DNA from 3 places in the Pantoea sp. RCC30.1 genome. Region 3 is predicted to be linked to each of the others. Evidence: predicted binding sites of a transcription regulator. Region 3 holds the regulator's gene; each other region holds the start of a gene.
What was found. Region 3 encodes CRP, which controls carbon source genes, mostly activating them, when cyclic AMP is high. Its sites were predicted from a motif close to ATGTGANNNNNNTCACAT; they were not measured.

Region 1 (4,318 bases), on a different contig from region 3:
GCTGAACTGCACCGCATAACGGCTTTCACCCACCTCAAAGCCCTGCAGGCTGACCGCTTTTTTCACGGCGGCCGGAGAGAAACCGATGCTGTACAGGGCGGTGCGCAGGCCGGTGACGTTTTCCTGAGCCTGATGCGAACCGGCAATGTCTCCAGCGCTGAAGCGCGCCCAGATGGCGTTAATCGCCTCGGGTGCCACGTTTGCCAGCCCGGAAATGGAGGCGGAGCAGCCATCAACGAATCCCTGATGAATCAGCGAGTCGGGGCCGTTGAGCACATCAAAGCCCTCACAGTCGGCGGTGGCCTGCAGGAATCCGCTCAGACTTTCATAGCTGCCTGCTGAATCTTTAATGCCGATGATGTTCGGGTGTGCGGCCAGCGTGCGGACGGTCTCTGGCTGCAACGCATTGCCGGTGCGCGCCGGGATGTTGTAGAGGAACAGCGGCACCGACAGCGCATCAGCCACGCGCTCATAGTGGTCGATCAGCTCCTGCTGTTTCAGCGGCACAAACCACGGTGTGATCGCTGAGACGGCATCTACGCCAAGGTAAGCAATCTGTTTGCCGAGCCGGATCGTTTCACGGGTCGAAATCTCCCCGATATGCGCAACCACCGGTGCCCGGCCGTTAACCTCATCGACGCAGGTGGTGGTAACCGCGATCTTCTCCTGCTCATTCAGCACAAAGAATTCGCCGTTGGTTCCGCCACAGAAGATGCCGTTTCCGGCGTTGATCTGGCGTCTGACCTGCTCACGCTGCCTCACCGGATCAAAGGCACCTTCACGGTCAAAGGTGGTGACGATGGCGGTCAGTACGCCGTTTATTTTCTTTTTCATGACAATCCTCATTACGCCTGGCAGGAAGGAAACAGCGTCAGGTAGATGGCGCGCACATCGTCGGCGGTGACCGCCATCGGCACGTTTTTCATCAGACGCTGAACGTCGAGTGCGGCTTCCACTAACCCGGGCAACTGATCCGGGCCGATGCCCAGCGCTTCCAGGCTGGCAGGCAGCTCCAGTCTCGCCACCAGCGCGGTGAAATAGTCGACCAGCGCGTGTGATTTTTCTTCATCGTTCAGACGAAGGCTGGCATCGGGCAACAGGTCATAGGCCTGAGCAAACTTACTCACTGCGGCCGGACGGACAAAACGCATGCAGGGTGCCAGCAGAATGGCGTTGGCGACGCCGTGTGGCAGGTGATATTTGCCGCCGAGCGGATAAGAGAGGGCATGCACCAGATGCGTACCGGCGTGGGCAATCGACGCGCCGCCATAGTAAGAGGCCCAGAGCATCTCCAGCCGCGCCTGTAAATTCTCAGGTTCGTGCAGAGTGGTTTCGAGATTAGCGAACAGCTTCTTCATGCCAGTCAGCGCATAGTTGTCGCTGACCGGGTTGGCCACGTTGGCGGTGAAGCACTCAATCAGGTGGCAAAGCGCATCAATGCCGGTTGAAGAGGCGATGTGCGGCGGCATGCTGGTGGTGAGTTCCGGCACCAGTGCCACCACATCGGGCAGCATCACCGGTGAAATAATGCCGACTTTGGTTTCTTTCTCCGGGATCGCCAGAATCGCATTGGGCGTCGCTTCTGAGCCGGTACCGGCGGTGGTGGGAATCAACATTGAGCGGGTGCGGCGCTGCGGCTTTTCGCCGGCCAGCAGGGCATCCAGCGACGGTGCACCATCGATGCACAGCACTGACAGCAGCTTCGCCACATCCAGCACGCTGCCACCGCCGATACCAATCACCATGTCGACCTGGCGCTGGGAGAGCGTCGCGATAATCGCGGCTACATCATGCTGGCTTGGCTCAGGCGGAACGCTGTTAACCACGCTGATGCGCGGAATCTGATCGCGGAGTTGACCCATCAGCGCCTGTACCGCCGGAATCGCCTCAATGTTCCGGTCCGTCACCACCACCGCTGTCGATATTCCCTTCAGCAGATAGCGCATGTCGTTTAACGCCTGATAACCGCTGATCACCGTGCTGTTAATGTTCATTTCATACCCTTATTTCTGTCATGTCTGAGCAAATGATTAATTTTGCTCAGCGCAATGCGAAGTCAGTCACCCTCTGTGGCTAATTTTATAAGGCATATCGATTTCGATTAATTTGAACTTGCTCACATATAATCAATCATGATTGAATATAATCAATTGCAGTAGCAATAGCCTGACAGGAGTGAGGATGGGCTCATCAATATGGAAAACCCCGGTGCTGGTCATCGCCGATGATTTCACCGGTGCCAACGATGCTGGTAGTGGACTGGCACAGGCCGGAGCCCGTGTACATGTGCTGTTTGGCACCGGGACATCGCTGCCAGACGAGGCGGCGGATGTGCTGGTGATTAGCACCGACAGCCGGGCCGTGAGCGCCAGCCGGGCCGCAGAGCGCGTCACTCAGGTGGTGCAGTTCTACGCGAAACAGCTCCAGCAGGGCTGGTTGTTTAAAAAGATCGACTCCACGCTGCGCGGCAACGTCGGCGCTGAAACGACGGCTGCGCTGCGCGCCAGCGGCAAAAAAATGGCGCTGGTGGCACCGGCCGTACCGCGACTGGGCCGCACCACACGCGACGGCAACGTGTGGGTCAATCAGCGTTTACTGACAGACACCGAATTTGCCAGCGATCCCAAAACCCCGATCCTTAGCGCCCGCATCCTCGATCAGATGCAGATCGACGGCACGGAGATCGATCTCCCGACGCTGCGCAGCGATCGGCTTGATGCGGTATTAGCGGCGGCGCAGGGCGTGGTGGTGGTGGATGCCGAAACTGAGGCTGACCTGGCGCGACTGATAACCGCTGCGGCGCAGCTGAGCGAGACGCCCCTGCTGGTGGGGGCCGCCGGATTAAGCGATGCACTTGGCGCTGCGCTCTCTGTTCGTCCGTTGCGGCCCGTGCTGGCGGTGGTGGGATCGATGAGCAGCAGCGCGGAGCAGCAGATCGCCACGCTGCATAATCAGCGCGCCGTTGAGGTCGTAGATGTCGATATCCGGCAGCTGTTTCAGCAGCCCGCCTGGCCTGAGCGTGATCGATGGATTGAGCAGGCGGCCACCGCACTGCGTGCCGGTCGCCATACGGTGATCCGCACCTGCCAGCATGCCTCTCAGCGACACGAGATCGGGCATCTCTGCCAGCAGCACCGCGTGACGCGTCAGCAACTGGGCGAGGCGATCTGCGCATTGCTGGGCGAAATGACCTTTAGCCTGTGCCGGACACAGCTGCCGCATGCGCTTTACCTGTCGGGAGGCGACGTGGCGATTGCCGTTGCCCAGGCATTGGGGGCCAGCGGTTTTAACATTCAGGGTCTGGTGGCGGGCTGTGTGCCGTACGGGGTTCTGCTTAACAGTAAATTTACTCTGCCGGTGATGACCAAAGCGGGTGGCTTTGGTGATGAAAATACCCTGGTAGCAGCCATTGGTTTTATTGAGGAGAAGTCGAGTGAGTAAAATTATTGCGATCACCATGGGTGATCCGGCAGGCATCAGCCCGGAAATCATTATCAAATCGCTCTCTGAAGGTGAGCTGAATGGCATTCCTGCTGTGGTGATTGGCTGTGCCAGTACGCTACGTCGCATTATGGCGATGAACATCACGCCACAGACCGAGCTGCGGGTGCTGGACCGGGTGCAGGATGCGCGGTTTGCGCCCGGCATCATCAACGTGATTGATGAGCCGCTGGCCGATCCCGACGCGCTGAAACCTGGCGTGGTGCAGAAAGAGGCGGGAGATCTGGCGTGGCGTTGCGTAAAGCGTGCCACCGAACTGGCACTGGCGGGAGACGTGCATGCCATTGCCACCGCGCCGCTGAACAAAGAGGCGCTGCATGCGGCGGGCCATCTCTATCCGGGTCACACCGAACTACTGGCGCACCTTACCGACACCAAAGATTACGCCATGGTGCTCTACACCGATAAGCTCAAAGTCATTCATGTCACGACCCATATTGCACTGCGTAAGTTCCTCGACACGCTGAACCAGACACGCATCAAAACCGTGATTGGTATGGCGGACACCTTCCTGCGTCGTGTCGGTTACAGCGCGCCGCGCATCGCCGTGGCGGGCGTCAATCCGCATGCCGGTGAGAACGGACTGTTTGGCGATGAGGAGATCACCACCGTCGCCCCGGCGATTGAGGCGATGAAAGCGCAGGGGATTGATGTCTACGGGCCTTGCCCACCGGACACGGTGTTCCTGCAGTGTCAGGATGGACGCTATGACATGGTGGTGGCGATGTACCACGATCAGGGGCACATCCCGCTTAAACTGCTGGGCTTCTATGATGGGGTGAACATCACCGCAGGCCTGCCGTTTATCCGCACCTCA
Region 2 (4,318 bases), on a different contig from region 3:
GTGACTACGCGTCCTTCAGCGATCTCTTTCGCCAGGATAGCGCCGCCCATATCCATCTGTGACATCAGCCAGCCACCAAAAATATCGCCATTGGCGTTGGTATCAGCTGGCATGGCGAGCGTACGCAGCACCATTTCGCCTTGCGGCAGTTTATGTTTTTCGCCCATTGCTTCCACTTTTTATGCAGGTGAATGCTAAAAAAATGCCCGGCGAGCCGGGCAGATGATTATTTTTGTTCCTGCTGCGGCATCTGTCGCCAGATGTAAAGCCCGCTGAGCAGGGTAAACAGTAAGGTCAGACCGGAGAGACCGAACACTTTAAAGTTAACCCAAAACGCCTGAGATAACCAAAATGCAACATAGATGTTGACCAGGCCGCAGATCAGGAAGAACAGCGCCCAGGCGACGTTGAGCCTGCGCCAGACTGAGTCGGGCAGCTGCAGCTCTTTGCCAAGCATGCGCTGAATCAACGTCTGCTGCATGAAAAACTGGCTGTAGAGCAGGGCGGCGGCAAACAGGCTATAGATCACTGTGACTTTCCACTTAATGAACTCATCGTTGTGGAACACCAGCGTCAGGGTGCCAAAAACGGCAACCAGCACAAAGGTGAAAATCGTCATCTTTTCCAGCTTGCGATAGAGCACCCAGCTGACAACCAGCGCCAGGCCGGTCGCGACAATCAGTGCGCCCGAGGCGACAAAAATGTCATACAGCTTGTAGAAAATGAAAAAGACCACCAGGGGGAGAAAGTCGAGTAGCTGCTTCATAGTTTTTCCATTCAGAGTTGGCTGCAAATGTGCCCGGAGGCACACCGTCAATCAACGTAACAGCATATAGAGCCGATAGAGATAGATAATCAACATCGCTGAAACCACATTGCCAGCCGCAGTGAAAATCACCGAAGAAACATTTAGCGGTAATACTGTCAGCGATGAGAAGAACAGCATCACTATCACTTTAGCCAGCAGCCAGAGCAGAATAGCGGGGGCAATCAGCCTCACATTCTTCCACGCCATTCGCATGCTGGCACGCATCGCGGCAAAGACGCCCATCTTCTCACTGGCGACCATCACCGGTGCCAGCGACAGCAGCATCGTCAGGAGAATGCCTGGCACCACCAACACCATAAAGCCCAGTTGCGCCACCAGCGTCATCAGGAAGGTGAGCAGCAGCAGTTTTGGCAGCAGCGGCGCTGACGCACCAATCGCTCGCAGCGCACTGATACGCTGGCCGGAAGAGACCATCGGAATCAGATAGAGCATTCCGCCAAGCAGCAGCGTATTCCCCATCAGCGCCGCAAAGGTGCTGGCCGCCGAGGCGCGCAGCAGCACCTGCTGCTGTTCCGGTGACATATTCTGCACCATCTCAAATAACGAACTGGCACTGTCGTCGCCCTGTTGCAGGATGGCCATCTGATCGGCGCCGGGTGTCAGCACATGCACCAGCATGACGGTGACAAAAGCGGCTAGCAGCGACATCAGCAGCACTGTAGAAAGTTGATGGCGCGCAAAATTTCCTGTGTCACGGTATAACGAGCTTGCCGTGATAGACATGTACTCTCCTTGAAGGAACCGGGTTAATTAACCCGGCGATTGTACATGTTCTGGCAGCTCCGGGGCACCCGGCAGGGCATAACTTTCTGTAATATGAGGTAAAGAGGGATCAAAAAGGGCAGGAAGACCATAACGCGCGCGGGCACGATCGCAGGCTTCATTATGGATACCCGCTTCACCGGACAGCGTAAACTCCCGACAGGGTGACGGACGCTGTTCATAGATACCGCAGGAGACACAGCCGCCAACTTCGCCCTGCAGTGCAACGCAGCGGGGCGCTGCACTGTTAGTGCCACGCATATTGCGCATTAACAGGCTGAGCGGCTCGGTTAATTCGGTCGGCACCGGGCCGCCCGCATCATCGGCTTCAGCCCAGTAAAATGAGACGCGGAAATGGGCGCAGCAGGCGCCACAACTGACACAAGGGTTAGATATCTCACTCATTTGATCACCCGCCCCTCCCAGGGCATCGAACCAAAATCAACAATGAAGATAAGCAACATAGAGCTGGCAAAATTATTCAGCAAGGGGAATTTTGCTGCGACAGCATGAGCCGAAATTGATCTAAATCAATTCATTGTTTTATAGGCACTTTATCTGAAGGGTACAGAGTGCAATTTTCTGTAAATCACGTTAAATAATTGCCAGCAAAAAAGCGATGACGTTCGCGACTTTAACATTATGCAAAGGAGTGATGATGAAACTGGCAAAATGCGCGATGCTGCTGGCTCTGGCTTTGCCCCAACTGGCAATGGCCCACGAAGCGGGCGACTTCTTTATGCGGGCTGGCAGTGCCACCGTCCGTCCTACCGAAGGTTCCGATAATGTGCTGGGGATGGGCGAGTTCAGCGCCTCCAACGACACGCAACTGGGTCTGACCTTCACCTATATGGCAACGGACAACATTGGTGTCGAGTTACTGGCGGCCACGCCATTCCGTCATAAAGTAGGCCTCGGCCCAACCGGCACACTGGCCACCGTGCGCCAGTTACCGCCAACCCTGATGGCGCAGTACTACTTCTTTGACAGCAAGAGCAAAGCGCGTCCTTACATCGGCGTGGGTATCAACTACACCACCTTTTACGATGCCGATTTCAACCAGACGGGCCGCGATGCGGGCCTGACCGATCTCAGCGTCAAAGATTCCTGGGGTGTGGCGGGTCAGGTCGGTCTGGATTACCAGATCAACCGCGACTGGATGCTGAATGCGTCGGTGTGGTACATGGATATTGATACGGAAGTGAAGTTCAAAGCGGGTGGTGAACAGCAGAACATCAACATGCGCATCGATCCGTGGGTCTTCTTCTTCGGTGCGGGTTACCGCTTCTGATGAGAAAAAGGCCGCTGAATAAGCGGCCTTTTTTTGTCTGTTACGACGTTATTTGATCTGCATATTGTTGACGACTGCCTTCACGCCTGGCACGCTGCGCGTAACCTGAACGGCACGATTAGCCATTTGTGGTGATGAAACAAAGCCGCTCAGCTGAACTTTACCTTTGAAGGTTTCTACGTTGATTTCAGTTGATTTCAGCGATTCATCTTTCAGCAGCTCACCTTTAACTTTTGTGGTCACCACGGTGTCATCAATATAGCCACCGGTTCCCTCTTTGGTTGCGGTTGGCGCACAGGCGCTCAGTGTCAGCGCAACAACGCCCGCCAGTACAGCACCTGTCAGCAGTTTAACGAATTTCATTGCTTTCTCTCCCTGTCACAAATTGGATGCGACGTTACCGTAACGGCGCATTGTCATTGTGGTGCAGATTTTGCAAAAAGGGCAAATAGCGGAATGAAAAAAAAGGAAACAAATCATGCCTTATCGCGTGATAAGGCATGATGGCAGAATTAACGGCTGGCGGCTTTGAGACGGCTGACAAAACTCTTCAGTTCGCTCAGCATTACTTCAGGTTCTGCATGGTGCTTTTCAATGATTCTGACAATGGCAGAACCGGAGATAGCTCCCGCGGCACCGGAAGCGATCGCTTCTTTGACCTGTTCAGGCTCTGAGATCCCAAAGCCCTGCAGCGGCGGCGCGGCGTGGTATTCACGCAGCTTGTCGATCAGATGCTTCAGCGGCAGGCTGGCGCGGTTTTCAGCACCGGTAACGCCCGCGCGTGACAGGAGGTAGGTGTAACCGCGGCCGTGCGACGCAATCTCACGCAGCAGTTCATCGCTGGCGTTAGGTGGACAGATAAAGATAGGCGCCACGCCATGGCGCAGAGCCGCCTGACGGAAAGGCGCAGACTCTTCAACCGGCACATCCGCCACCAGCACTGAATCAACACCGGCTTCTGCACAACGGGCATAGAACTCATCCACGCCGTTAGTGAAGACCAGGTTGGCGTACATCAGCAAACCAATCGGCAGCTCCGGGTATTTACGGCGGATAGTCGCCAGCATCTCAAAACACTGGCTGGTGTTGGTGCCCGCCGCAAAGGCACGCAACGTCGCGTTCTGAATGGTCGGGCCATCCGCCAGCGGATCGGAGAAGGGAATACCCAGCTCCAGCGCATCGGCGCCACCGTCAACCAGCGCATCAATCACACGCAGTGAAAGCTCAGGGGAAGGATCGCCCAGCGTAACAAAAGGAACGAAAGCGCCTTCGTTATTCGCTGACAGACGGGTAAAAAGTTGATTGTAACGTTCCATCAGATTTCTCCCTGCGCTGTCAAAATGTCATGAACGGTGAAAATATCTTTGTCGCCACGGCCAGATAGGTTGACCACAATCAGTTGCTCTTTTTCCGGCTCAGCGTGAATCATCTTCATG
Region 3 (4,318 bases):
TGGTGTACATCACGCTCAGATGATCGAGAATGCGTCGTACATGTTGCTCCACCACCGTGATCGGTCCCTCGCTGATATTCTCCAGGTCATCCAGCAAATTCACCTGTGAGCTTTCACCATCATATTCCAGCCGCTGCTGACATCGCTGCAGCGCGATTTCACAGGATTGCAGATAGCGTTCAGCCAATGCGGTCGTCAGCATGGTGTGCTCACGCGCCAGAATCGTTATCGCATTGATATGCTCGACAATAAACTGGCTGTGCGTGACCCAGAGCCGCATATCACTCAGGTAGCGGGAGTTGAACGCGGGTTCCTGCATCGCCTGATTTAGTGAGTTAAACAGCGCATTATGCGCCTGATTAACCTTCACGCGCTGATAAGCCAGTTTCTCCGATGACTGTTCGTCGCCCAGTAACAGCCGCAGCGCATCCTGATAGGTTTCCAGCGCGTCATGGGCATTCTGCCGCAATAAGCCGCTCTGCCACTGCGGCCACAGCCACAGCATCCCGCCAAAGGCAATCAGACAGCCCATCAGCGTATCCATCAGTCGCGGCAGCAGGAACTGCGCGCCGTTCAGCGACAGCAATTGCAGCGAGTAAACCGCCGTGACCGTAAATCCAATCATCGACCAGCCATAGAACTGGCGGGTAAAGCGATAGCTGATAAAGGTTATCGCCAGCATGATCAGCAGCACTACCGACTCCGGCACCGCCATGCGCAGCGTCGCGGCCGCGATGACCAGACCAGCAAAGGTGCCCAGCGCCCTATGCTGGATGCGGACACGGGTGGCGCTGTAGCCGTTCTGGCTGACGAACATAATGGTCATCAGGATCCAGTAGGGTTTGGGGATGTTGAAGAATAGCGCCAGCGCGCTGCCCAGCATCAGCATTACCGCAAAGCGACCGGCAGTGCGCAGTGCCGACGAGCGAAACGAGAGATAACTGCGCAGCGCCGGTAACAGCGGCAGACGACGCTGGCGATCCGCCATCAGATCGCGTTGATACAGCGGTTTCTGGGTGCGCAGGACACGCGCAATGCGGTTGAAGTGGTAAAGGCAGAAGTTACCCACCGGATTGTCGGGATGCTGATGGGCGATCTTCTCCAGCGCACCGAGCTGTTTATCCATCGCAAAGCGATCGGGGAGCTGGTGATAAAGGATGTTATCCGCCAGCACCCGCAGCCGGGCAGAGATGGTTTTGGCGTTCCAGCGGATCACCGCTTCGGCATGGCTCTGTTCGACCAGCTTCTGCACCTCTTCCGGCCGATGCAGGCTGACGGAGATATGCTCCTGCAGATCCAACGCCACCTGAAAGGCGCGCGTCAGCCTCTTATGGCTGTGATCGCGGCTTGCCGACAACATGTGCATCTGCTGATAGCAGGTGTTGATCAGATCGACCACTTTCTGCTGACGAGCCAGCAGCGGCGGCAGCGCCTTTTCCGGATCGGTGAGCTGCGTGAGCAGGGTATATTTGGCGTCGCAGTAGTTAGCCAGCTCACGATAGATCAGGCTGAGGCTCTCGCGCATCGGCTGCTCTTTCCACAGCCAGAACCAGAACCAGTTGAACAGCCCATACCAGAGCGTACCGCCGATATAGAGCAGCGGGGTGACATAGATGGGCATGCGGCCAATCAGGCTGAGGGTGAAGATGGCGGCGATAAGGGTGCCGGGCAGCAGGCGGCCATGCAGCGGGCTGATTTCACCGGTGACGCCCAGCAGCAGAGGCATAGCGAAGAGGATCAGCGGCAGTGGAATCGCATGCAGGGTAAGCCACTGAATCAGAAAGCTGCCGAGGGCAAACAGGCTGCCGCCAACAATCAGGCGTTTGAAGAAGCGTTTGTGTGGGGTATCCAGACCGGCGATGTTGCAGCAGGCGGGCACTAACGAGAACAGCAGACCTTTTTGCAGGTCGCCAGCTAGCCAGCCCAGCGCTACCGGCAGACAGAGCACCAGCGTTTGCCGCAAAGCGTAGTTAACTTCAGGATGGTAAATGATTCGACGCCACATCGGCCCAACACAAACAATAACGGCGTGATGTTGCCATCACGCCGTGGGTGACAGGAATTAGCGGGTGCCGTAAACGACGATGGTTTTGCCGTGTGCGGAGATCAGATTCTGATCTTCCAGCATCTTCAAAATACGGCCCACGGTTTCGCGTGAACAACCAACAATCTGGCCAATTTCCTGACGAGTGATTTTAATTTGCATACCGTCGGGATGCGTCATGGCATCTGGCTGCTTCGCCAGGTTGAGCAGGGTCTGTGCAATGCGTCCGGTTACGTCGAGGAAAGCGAGGTTACCCACTTTTTCAGACGTGACCTGCAGGCGACTCGCCATCTGCGCTGAGAGTCGCATCAGGATGTCGGGGTTAACCTGGATCAGCTGACGGAATTTCTTGTAGGAAATCTCCGCCACTTCGCACGCGCTTTTCGCACGTACCCAGGCGCTGCGCTCCTGGCCTTCTTCGAAGAGGCCAAGCTCACCAATAAAATCGCCCTGATTCAGGTAGGAAAGAATCATCTCTTTGCCTTCTTCATCTTTAATCAGAACCGCGACGGAACCTTTCACGATGTAGTAAAGCGTTTCTGCTTTTTCACCTTGGTGAATCAGCGTACTTTTGGATGGATACTTGTGAATATGGCAATGGGACAGGAACCATTCGAGTGTAGGGTCTGTTTGCGGTTTGCCGAGAACCATTCGCTATTATCCTCTGTTGTAATCGTGCCCAAAATACAGGGGGCAGTTTTCCCTGTCAGGCGGTGAAAGCTTCAAGCGTTTCCATTTCAGGAAATTATTCGGGCCGCATCAGGCGCAGTGCGCATCATTCTTCCCGGCTTCGCCATCGGGTGACGAAAAATATTTTCAGCACTGTTTGTAGCACAGCTTTTGCCGACTGTCTTCTGTTGTCTCGCTTCAGCTAAGAGTGGATTTCTCTGGATTGCTGTTTACCAGGCGAAAGCGTACTCTTGCGAGAAAACTGCGTATTCCGGAGCAAAAATCATGCAGGCAAGAGTGAAATGGGTAGAAGGGCTGACATTCCTCGGAGAATCCTCATCCGGCCACCAGATACTGATGGATGGCAATTCGGGTGATAAAGCGCCCAGCCCAATGGAGATGGTGCTGATGGCGGCTGGCGGATGCAGCGCGATTGATGTGGTATCAATTCTGCAAAAAGGCCGCAACGATGTGGCTGATTGTGAAGTAAAACTGACCTCAGAACGTCGTGAAGAGGCGCCGCGAATCTTTACGCACATCAACCTGCATTTTATCGTGAGTGGTAAAGCGCTCCAGGATAAAGCGGTCTCACGCGCGGTGGATCTTTCTGCTGAAAAATATTGCTCTGTGGCCATTATGCTGGGTAAAGGTGTGACGATTACGCATAGCTATGAAGTGATTGAGCTTTAGTAGCCGCAAGGGTCATTGCCGACCTGCTAACTTCACTTCCAGTATCTGATGCAGGTTGCTTTAAGACTGTGCCTGCGCAGGAAACCGGGTCAGATCGGAAAGTCGTTTAAGCCAATCCCTGGCCGCTCGGCCCGCGCCTTCCCTGGCGCGGGACGCTTTCCTCTTCTGGCCCGGTTCCCTGCGTGTTAAGCTTTTTCGCTGCTGTCAGATTCATCCTGCATTGGCATTGGCATTGGCATTAGTCTGGAAAGGCCCTTTTGACCTCTTACTCTATCCGTTTACCTTCCATCAGCCGCTTCACCAGAGGCCCCATGATCAACTCCATCGCCAGCCCCATTTTGCCGCCCGGCACGACCAGCGTATTGATATGCGAGATAAACGAACCCTGAAGCATCGCCAGAAGGTAGGGGAGGTCGATATCGTCCAGCGCCTGAAAGTGAATCACCACAAAGCTCTCATCCAGTGAAGGAATAGCGCGGGCAGCGAAGGGGTTTGAGGTATCGACGGTCGGGACGCGCTGAAAGTTGAGGTGAGTGCGTGAGAACTGCGGCGTGATGAAGTTGATGTAATCCTCCATCGAGCGCACCACGGAATCCATTACCGCTTCACGTGAATGACCGCGCTCGCCAGTGTCGCGCACCAGCTTCTGAATCCACTCCAGGTTAACAATCGGTACCACGCCCACCAGCAGATCGACCTGTTCGGCCACGTTGTGCTGCGCCGTCACCACGCCGCCGTGCAGTCCTTCATAGAAGAGAATGTCGGTGTTCTGCGGCAGCGGCTGCCAGGGCGTAAAGGTGCCGGGCACCTGATTCCACGGCACTGCTTCATCGTAGGTGTGCAGATATTTACGCGACTGGCCCTGTCCGCTTTGACCATACTCTTTAAAGCTCTGTTCCAGCAGGCCAAAGTCAT

Region 1: a site for CRP is predicted at 2,105-2,122, ahead of AC2LB6_RS07660 (iron-containing alcohol dehydrogenase). Genes of this name have one in related genera too.
Region 2: a site for CRP is predicted at 2,110-2,127, ahead of ompW (outer membrane protein OmpW). Genes of this name have one in related genera too.

Annotation. Positions count from the first base shown of each region.
Region 1 is NZ_JBXUHX010000006.1:76,020-80,337, reverse strand. It holds gene AC2LB6_RS07665 (dihydrodipicolinate synthase family protein) at 1-834, opposite strand, end outside; gene AC2LB6_RS07660 (iron-containing alcohol dehydrogenase) at 846-1,994, opposite strand; gene dtnK (D-threonate kinase) at 2,182-3,441, shown strand; gene AC2LB6_RS07650 (D-threonate 4-phosphate dehydrogenase) at 3,434-4,318, shown strand, end outside.
Region 2 is NZ_JBXUHX010000002.1:281,436-285,753, reverse strand. It holds gene yciA (acyl-CoA thioester hydrolase YciA) at 1-167, opposite strand, end outside; gene AC2LB6_RS03925 (septation protein A) at 227-766, opposite strand; gene AC2LB6_RS03920 (YciC family protein) at 818-1,552, opposite strand; gene AC2LB6_RS03915 (YkgJ family cysteine cluster protein) at 1,580-1,996, opposite strand; gene ompW (outer membrane protein OmpW) at 2,247-2,882, shown strand; gene AC2LB6_RS03905 (BON domain-containing protein) at 2,931-3,245, opposite strand; gene trpA (tryptophan synthase subunit alpha) at 3,395-4,198, opposite strand; gene trpB (tryptophan synthase subunit beta) at 4,198-4,318, opposite strand, start outside.
Region 3 is NZ_JBXUHX010000004.1:200,013-204,330, forward strand. It holds gene AC2LB6_RS06110 (YccS/YhfK family putative transporter) at 1-2,005, opposite strand, end outside; gene crp (cAMP-activated global transcriptional regulator CRP) at 2,063-2,695, opposite strand; gene AC2LB6_RS06120 (OsmC family protein) at 2,999-3,403, shown strand; gene AC2LB6_RS06125 (phosphoribulokinase) at 3,669-4,318, opposite strand, start outside.